2 regions of the Aeromonas sp. FDAARGOS 1414 genome follow, and region 2 is predicted to be linked to the other one. Evidence: predicted binding sites of a transcription regulator. Region 2 holds the regulator's gene; the other holds the start of a gene.
The links. Region 2 encodes MetJ, which represses methionine synthesis genes. Its sites were predicted from a motif close to AGANNTCTAGANNTCT; they were not measured.
Positions count from the first base shown of each region.

Region 1: a site for MetJ is predicted at 2,048-2,063, ahead of metN (methionine ABC transporter ATP-binding protein MetN). Genes of this name have one in related genera too.

Region 1 is NZ_CP077210.1:11,028-14,435, forward strand. Features, by position in the region: gene metQ (methionine ABC transporter substrate-binding lipoprotein MetQ) at 1-210, opposite strand, end outside; gene I6L44_RS00045 (methionine ABC transporter permease) at 236-889, opposite strand; gene metN (methionine ABC transporter ATP-binding protein MetN) at 870-1,913, opposite strand; gene I6L44_RS00055 (hypothetical protein) at 2,419-2,874, shown strand; gene ppgK (polyphosphate--glucose phosphotransferase) at 2,980-3,408, opposite strand, start outside.
Region 2 is NZ_CP077210.1:3,109,291-3,112,698, reverse strand. Features, by position in the region: gene I6L44_RS13955 (bifunctional aspartate kinase/homoserine dehydrogenase II) at 1-166, opposite strand, end outside; gene metB (cystathionine gamma-synthase) at 166-1,338, opposite strand; gene metJ (met regulon transcriptional regulator MetJ) at 1,559-1,882, shown strand; gene I6L44_RS13940 (AraC family transcriptional regulator) at 1,924-2,646, shown strand; gene I6L44_RS13935 (tRNA-binding protein) at 2,731-3,069, shown strand; gene I6L44_RS13930 (aromatic amino acid transport family protein) at 3,139-3,408, opposite strand, start outside.

The sequences.
Region 1 (3,408 bases), 1.4 Mb from region 2:
GTTCGGGGTGACGTAGTCGGAGAAGTTGACCACCTCGACGGTCAGGCCGTATTTCTCCTTGGCCACTTTGGCGGCCACTTCAACCAGTTCGGTCTCGGGGCCGGCGATGGCGCCTACTTTCAGGGTCTTGTTCTCTTCCTTTTGACCGCAACCGGCCAGTACCAGAGTGGCCAGCAGGGCTGCCGCAACGGATTTGATGCCAAATTTCATAAAACCTCCTGTCAGAAATCGACGATTAACGATGATCATATTTGTTGACCAGGCGCTCACCCGCGCTCTGGATGAGTTGAACCAGTACGACCAGAATAACCACGGTCACCAGCATGACGGTCGGGTCGAAGCGCTGATAGCCGTAACGAATACCCACATCGCCCAGACCACCGCCCCCGATGGCACCGGCCATGGCGGAGTAGTTCACCAGCGTGACGAGGGTGATAGTGACGCTGTTGAGGATGCCGGGCAGGGCCTCGGGCAGCAGCACCTTGGTGATGATTTGCAGCGGCTTGGCGCCCATCGCCTTGGCCGCTTCCAGCAGGCCGTCCGGCACTTCCATCAGGGCCCCTTCCACCAGACGGGCAATGAAAGGGATGCAACCGACAGTCAGCGGCACTATGGCAGCGATGGTGCCGATACTGGTGCCGACAATCAGCCGGGTTAGCGGAATGATGGCGACCAGCAGGATGATAAAGGGCACCGAGCGACCCACGTTGACCACCATACCCAGAGTACGGTTGAGCAAGGGGTTGGCCAGGATCTGGCCCGCCTTGGTCACATGCAGCGCTACGCCGAGTGGCAGGCCCAGCAGGCAGCCGAACAGGGCGGAGGCAAACACCATGATCAGGGTGTCGCCCAGGGCCGTGATGAGCAGATTAATCATGGCTTCGGACATAACCCATTACCTCCAGCTGAATGTGGTTGTCGATAAGGAACTGCTGGGTCGCCTCGCACTGGGCTTCATCCCCGAACAGCTCGGCCAGCAGGAAACCGAATTTGACGCCACCGGCGTACTCGATGTCCGCGCTCAGAATACTGATGTCGATATTGAAACGGCGGCTCGCCTCGGAGATCAGCGGCGTATCGACCGTGCTGCCGGTAAAGCCAAGCTTCACCAGCGGGTAGCTGCCCGGCACCCGCTCCGCACTCATCCGATCCTGATACTCTTGGGGTACTTCCAGGTGGATGGTGGAGTGGATGAAATCCCGCGCCAGCTGGGTCTTGGCATTGCTGAAGAACCAGGCCACTTCGCCCTGTTCGATCAGACGGCCGTCGCTGATGATGGCCACTTCGTCACAGATCCCCTTCACCACATCCATCTCGTGGGTGATGAGCAGGATGGTGAGCCCCAGCTTGACGTTGATCTCCTTGAGCAGGGTCAGGATCGAGCGGGTGGTCTGCGGGTCGAGGGCCGAGGTGGCCTCGTCGCAGAGCAGTACCTTGGGGGCCGGTGCCAGTGCACGAGCAATGGCGACGCGCTGTTTCTGACCGCCGGAAAGCTCGGACGGATAGGCCTGGGCACGGGCTTCCAGCCCGACCAGTGCCAGCAGCTCGGCAACCCGTTGCTGGATCTTCTCTTTGCTCCAGCCTGCCAACTCCAGCGGAAAGGCGATGTTGGCAAACACGGTGCGGGAGGCAAGCAGGTTGAAGTGCTGGAAAATCATCCCGATCTGGCGGCGAGCCTGGGTCAGATCCCGTTCGCTCAGGGCGACCAGATCCTGGCCATCAACGATGACTTGGCCCTCTGTCGGGCGCTCCAGCAGGTTGACACAACGAATGAGGGTACTCTTGCCGGCACCGGAGGCACCGATCACCCCGAAAATTTTGCCTTGGGGTACATGCAGACTCACATCACGCAGGGCGTGCACGGCGTCACTGCCTGTACCGTAGACTTTGTTGAGACCGATCAACTTAATCATGGATTCTTCCGTGCTAACAGCCTTAAAGCACAGGGCGCTACAGGCGGGGAAATTGGGCAGAGGTTCCACTGGGTTACTCTGTCATCATGGAGGATGATGCTAAGATGTCTGGATGGCCATGTCAACGCATGTTTTTACGTCTAGACGTCTAAAAAAGTGATAAGGATTTCTGTCTGGTGGATAACGATCAGGGTGGATATGTTACGTATCCAGATCCTGTTTCGCTTGCGTGGCACATGGCCGAATTAAAGATGGTTTATATCGGGTAAATGCTGGTTTTATTAGTTCGTCAGCCCGTTTCTGTTCACATCTGCTGTCTAGCCTGATGCTCCTCCATCGTTACATAAATTGCTGCACAAATCGTTCCCTATTCGCGACCGGATCACCTGACCGTCACTTTGTCGGCGTCAACCTTGATGCAGCGCAAGAGGGGCTCGGATAGGGATTGGGTCGGTGGCGCCGGTTTTTTATACTGATGATGTCGACAAGCATGGAGGGCTGTGCGATGAGATTCCAACAGATCAAAGAGTTGCTGCACTATCTTGAGCAGGTTCATCACCAGCTCGGACTCTGTTACGGGCGTTTGACCAGTCAGGTGGACAGCGAGCGCAGCCGGATGTTGCTGGTCTATCTGCAAGGGCGTGAGGATGCGGCCAGTGCCCATCTGCACGAATATGCTGCTCAGCTGGGAGAGGCGGTCAGGGAGACCTGGCTGAACCAGAGTTTCAGCGAGGATATGCTGCCTGCCATTACCCGCTTCGAGCTGCCGGCATCAGTCCAGACCCAGGATATCGTCACTCAGGTATGCCGTTGGGAAGAGCAGCTGGTGGGCGAGCTGAGTCATCTGGCCCGGGAGTGCCCGACACCGGCCACCACCGCCTTGCTCGAGAATCTGGCCAGGCTGGAGCAGACCCGCCTGACCCGACTGGTGCACGGAGTACATCGACTCGACGACATGTAACGGGTGATAAGCGCCAAACACGCAAGATGATGGCCAAACAAAAGGGCCCGGCAGCAGTGCCGGGCCCTTTCCATTGGATATCTGCTGACTTGCAGTGAGCGTCGGTTAGCCCTGCTGCTCGGCCGCGTAGAGGGCGGCCCCGATAATGCCCGCCTGATTGAGGCTGGCCGCCGGAATAAGCGGCGCCCGGGTCTCGATGCGATCGATAAACTTATCCAGCTTGGCTGCGCTGCCGCCCCCCAGAATGAAGAGGTCGGGGGAGAAGAGAAACTCGAGGCGCGCCAGATATTTGTTGAAGCGCTTGCCCCAGCGGTTCCAGGAGAGATCTTCCCGTTTGCGCGCCGCATCGGAGCAGTAGTGCTCGGCGACCATTCCTTCCAGCATCAAATGGCCCAGCTCGGTGTTGGGCAGCAGATGGCCGTTGACGAAGATGGCGGTGCCGATGCCGGTGCCGACCGTGATGAGGATGATGACCCCCTTGCGATCCTTGCCAGCGCCAAAGCGCATCTCGGCCAGACCGGCGGCATCGGCATC
Region 2 (3,408 bases):
AGACTACGATCAGTTCATCCCCACCCACCTGTTGTTCAACGATGCTGGCGACCCGGCGATAACAGACCGGATCCGCCAGACTGCTGCCACCGAATTTGTGGACGTGACGTCGCTTCAAGCCTGCTTCTGTTGCCACCGCGATCTCTCCTTGTTGCTGCTGTTCCATTACTTCGCTACCTGTTCTGCCTGCTGCGCCTGTGCAAAAGCCTGTGCCAGATCGGCCACCAGATCTTCACCGTGTTCAATACCGACCGACAACCGCAGCAGCTGGGCGCTGATACCTGCTGCCTGCTGCGCGACCGGGGTCATGGCCCTGTGAGTCATGCTGGCCGGATGGGCCACCAGACTCTCCACTCCGCCGAGAGACTCGGCCACCGAGAAGAGGGCGAGGGCCGCGAGGAAGGCGCGAATGCCTGCCTCGCTGCAATCGAGTTCAAAACTTAGCATGGCGCCGAAGCCGGACTGTTGACGGCGCGCAATATCGTGGCCCGGATGGCTCGGCAGGCTGGGGTGATAGATGCGTTTCACCAGCGGCTGCTGTTGCAGGAAGGCGAGGATGCGATCGGTGTTCTCCTGATGGGTGCGCAATCTGGGGGCCAGAGTGCGCAGGCCGCGCAGGGTGAGGTAGGAATCGAATGCCCCGGAGGTGAGCCCCAGACAGTTGGCCCACCACACCAGCGACTCGGCCAGTGCGGCCTCCTTGGCAATCGCCACCCCGCCCACCACGTCTGAGTGACCGTTGATGTACTTGGTGGTGGAGTGCACCACCACATCGGCACCAAGTGCGAGCGGCTGTTGCAGCAGGGGGGAGAGGAAGGTGTTGTCCACCACTACCTGTGCACCCACCTCGTGGGCGGCGCTGGCGATGGCGCTGATATCCACCACCCGCAGCAGCGGGTTGGAGGGTGTCTCGACCCATACCAGCGCAGGTTTTTGCGCCAGCGCGGCGGCCAGTGCGGCCTCATCCCCCTGATCGACAAACTGCACCCGGTAGTGGCCCTTGGCCGCCAGATACTCGAACAGGCGCCAGGTGCCGCCGTAACAGTCGTGAGGGGCAATCAGCAGATCCCCAGCCTTGAGCAGTGCTGTGGTGACCAGATGGACGGCGCCCATGCCGGTGCCGGTGACCACGGCGCCAGCGCCCCCTTCCAGCGCCGCCAGCGCGTTCGCCAGATTGGTGCGGGTCGGATTGCCGGAGCGGGCATAATCGTATTGACGGGGCTCGCCAAAGTCGGCAAAGGTGTAGTTGCTGGAGAGGTAGATGGGGGGCACCACGGCACCGTGTTGCTGGTCTGTCTCAATCCCGGTGCGAACCGCTAGGGTGGCCTTGTGGGTCATGTTTCTCTCCTTGATCTCTCTGGACGGTGGCCGCTCTTCCTGCCACGCTGCTTTTGCCACACGCAATCGTGCCAATGCTGGCATCATGATGAACCACACTACGCCAGCTTAAAAAGGCCGTCAACACTTCTAGACGTCTAAATGGCTTTGCTGTTGGATTGCCATTAATTTCCTTAAGGGTTAAAATCCGCGCTCACGGCTAAATGAGAACAGGTGAGTCATGGGAACAGAGTGGAACGGCGACTACGTCAGCCCCTACGCGGAACACGGTAAGAAGAGCGAACAGGTCAAGAAGATTACCGTCTCGATCCCGCTCAAGGTGTTGAAAGTGTTGACCGATGAGCGCACCCGCCGTCAGGTGAACAACCTGCGTCATGCGACCAACAGCGAGCTGCTCTGTGAAGCCTTCCTGCACGCTTTCACCGGCCAGCCGCTTCCTTGCGACGAAGATTTGCGCAAGGATCATCCGGACAGCGTCCCTGCCGAAGCGCGCGCCATCATGGAAGCGCTGGGCAAAGAGATCGAAGATTTCGACAAGGAATAACCCCCAATGACGCGGCCCTGGCCGCGTCATTGCTATCTGCCATGTCCCGCTTCAGCCTGCGCCACTATCACCACCATGTCTGCAGCCATAGTCACGACTTTGCCCAGCTGGTGATCCCCCTCGACGGCCCCCTCGAGATCGAGGTGCAGGGCCGGGGGCGCAGGCTTGCCCCCGGTTCTGCCTGCATCATCGCCCCCGGTGAGCGACACGACTACGCCGCCGATCCTGCGCTTTCGTTTCTGGTGCAGGAGAGCGACTGGCTGCCCGGCGATCTGGCAGCTCACCCCTTTATCGAGCTGGATGAGCCCCAGCGCCACTACCTCGCGTTTCTGCACCGCATGGTGGCCGAAGGGCGACAGGTGGCGGGCATGGAGCAGGTGTGGCTCTCCCTGCTGGCTGAAGGGCAGGGGATGCAGAGCGCAGCCACGCCGCGTCTTGCCGCCCGCATCCTCAAGGTGCAACGCCATATCGATGCCAACCTCGCCGCCCCGCTGACCAATCAGCAACTCGCCGCCATCGCCTGCCTTGGCCAGAGCCAGTTCAAGCTCGCTTTTCGCCAGCAGTTGGGGATGAGCGTCTCCCACTACATTCGCAGTCGGCGCATGGCGCTGGCGTGTACCCTGCTTGCCTGCACGCAGCTGCCCGTCGGCGAGATTGCCAGCCGTTGTGGTTACCAGAATCAGGGGGCCTTCAGCGAGCGCTTCCTGGCCGAGACCGGGCTCATTCCATCCCTCTGGCGCCAACAAAACGGCCGCCTGCCGTAACGAAACGGCTGATCGCCGAAGACGGGATGCTCTCTTTGGGCCATGCTGCGGGTCATGCAAGGTGCACGATAAACTGGAGCCGAAATGGAGACGATTAGCTGGCAGGATTTCGAGATGGTGGAGTTGAGGGTGGGTACTCTGGTGCGGGTCGAGCCGTTCCCTGAGGCGCACAAACCGGCCTACAAGGTGTGGGCGGATTTTGGCCCCGAACTGGGGGTTCGCAAGAGCAGTGCCCAGATCACCACCCTCTACCAGCCAGAGCAGCTGGTGGGCCGCCAGATCATCGCCGTGGTCAACTTCCCGACCAAGCAGATAGGGCCGTTTCAGTCGGAGTTTCTGCTGACCGGTTTCTACCGGCCAGATGGCGCCGTGGTGATGGCCATTCCCGAGCAGGCGGTGGAGAACGGCGCCAAGCTGGGCTGAGTTCACGCCCGAACAGAGACAAGAGAGGCGACCCCGGGGTCGCCTCTCTTTGTTATCTGCTGCGAGTCGTTACTTCAACAGGCTGAAGATCAGCGCCGATACCGCCAGCGAACCGGTCAGCAGGATAAAGCCGTTGGTCCAGCCGTTACGGAAGCGGGCCAGCGCCTCCACCTTATAGATGGCAATCACCGGCATGATGAACAGGATCATGGCGATGACCGGGCCGGAAAGGGTCTCCATCAGCCCCAGAATACCCGGGTTGATGACGGCGGCACCCCAGATAGAGAAGAACATCAGGGCGATACCGACTTTGTCCGCCTTGGCCAACGGCAGGCCGGT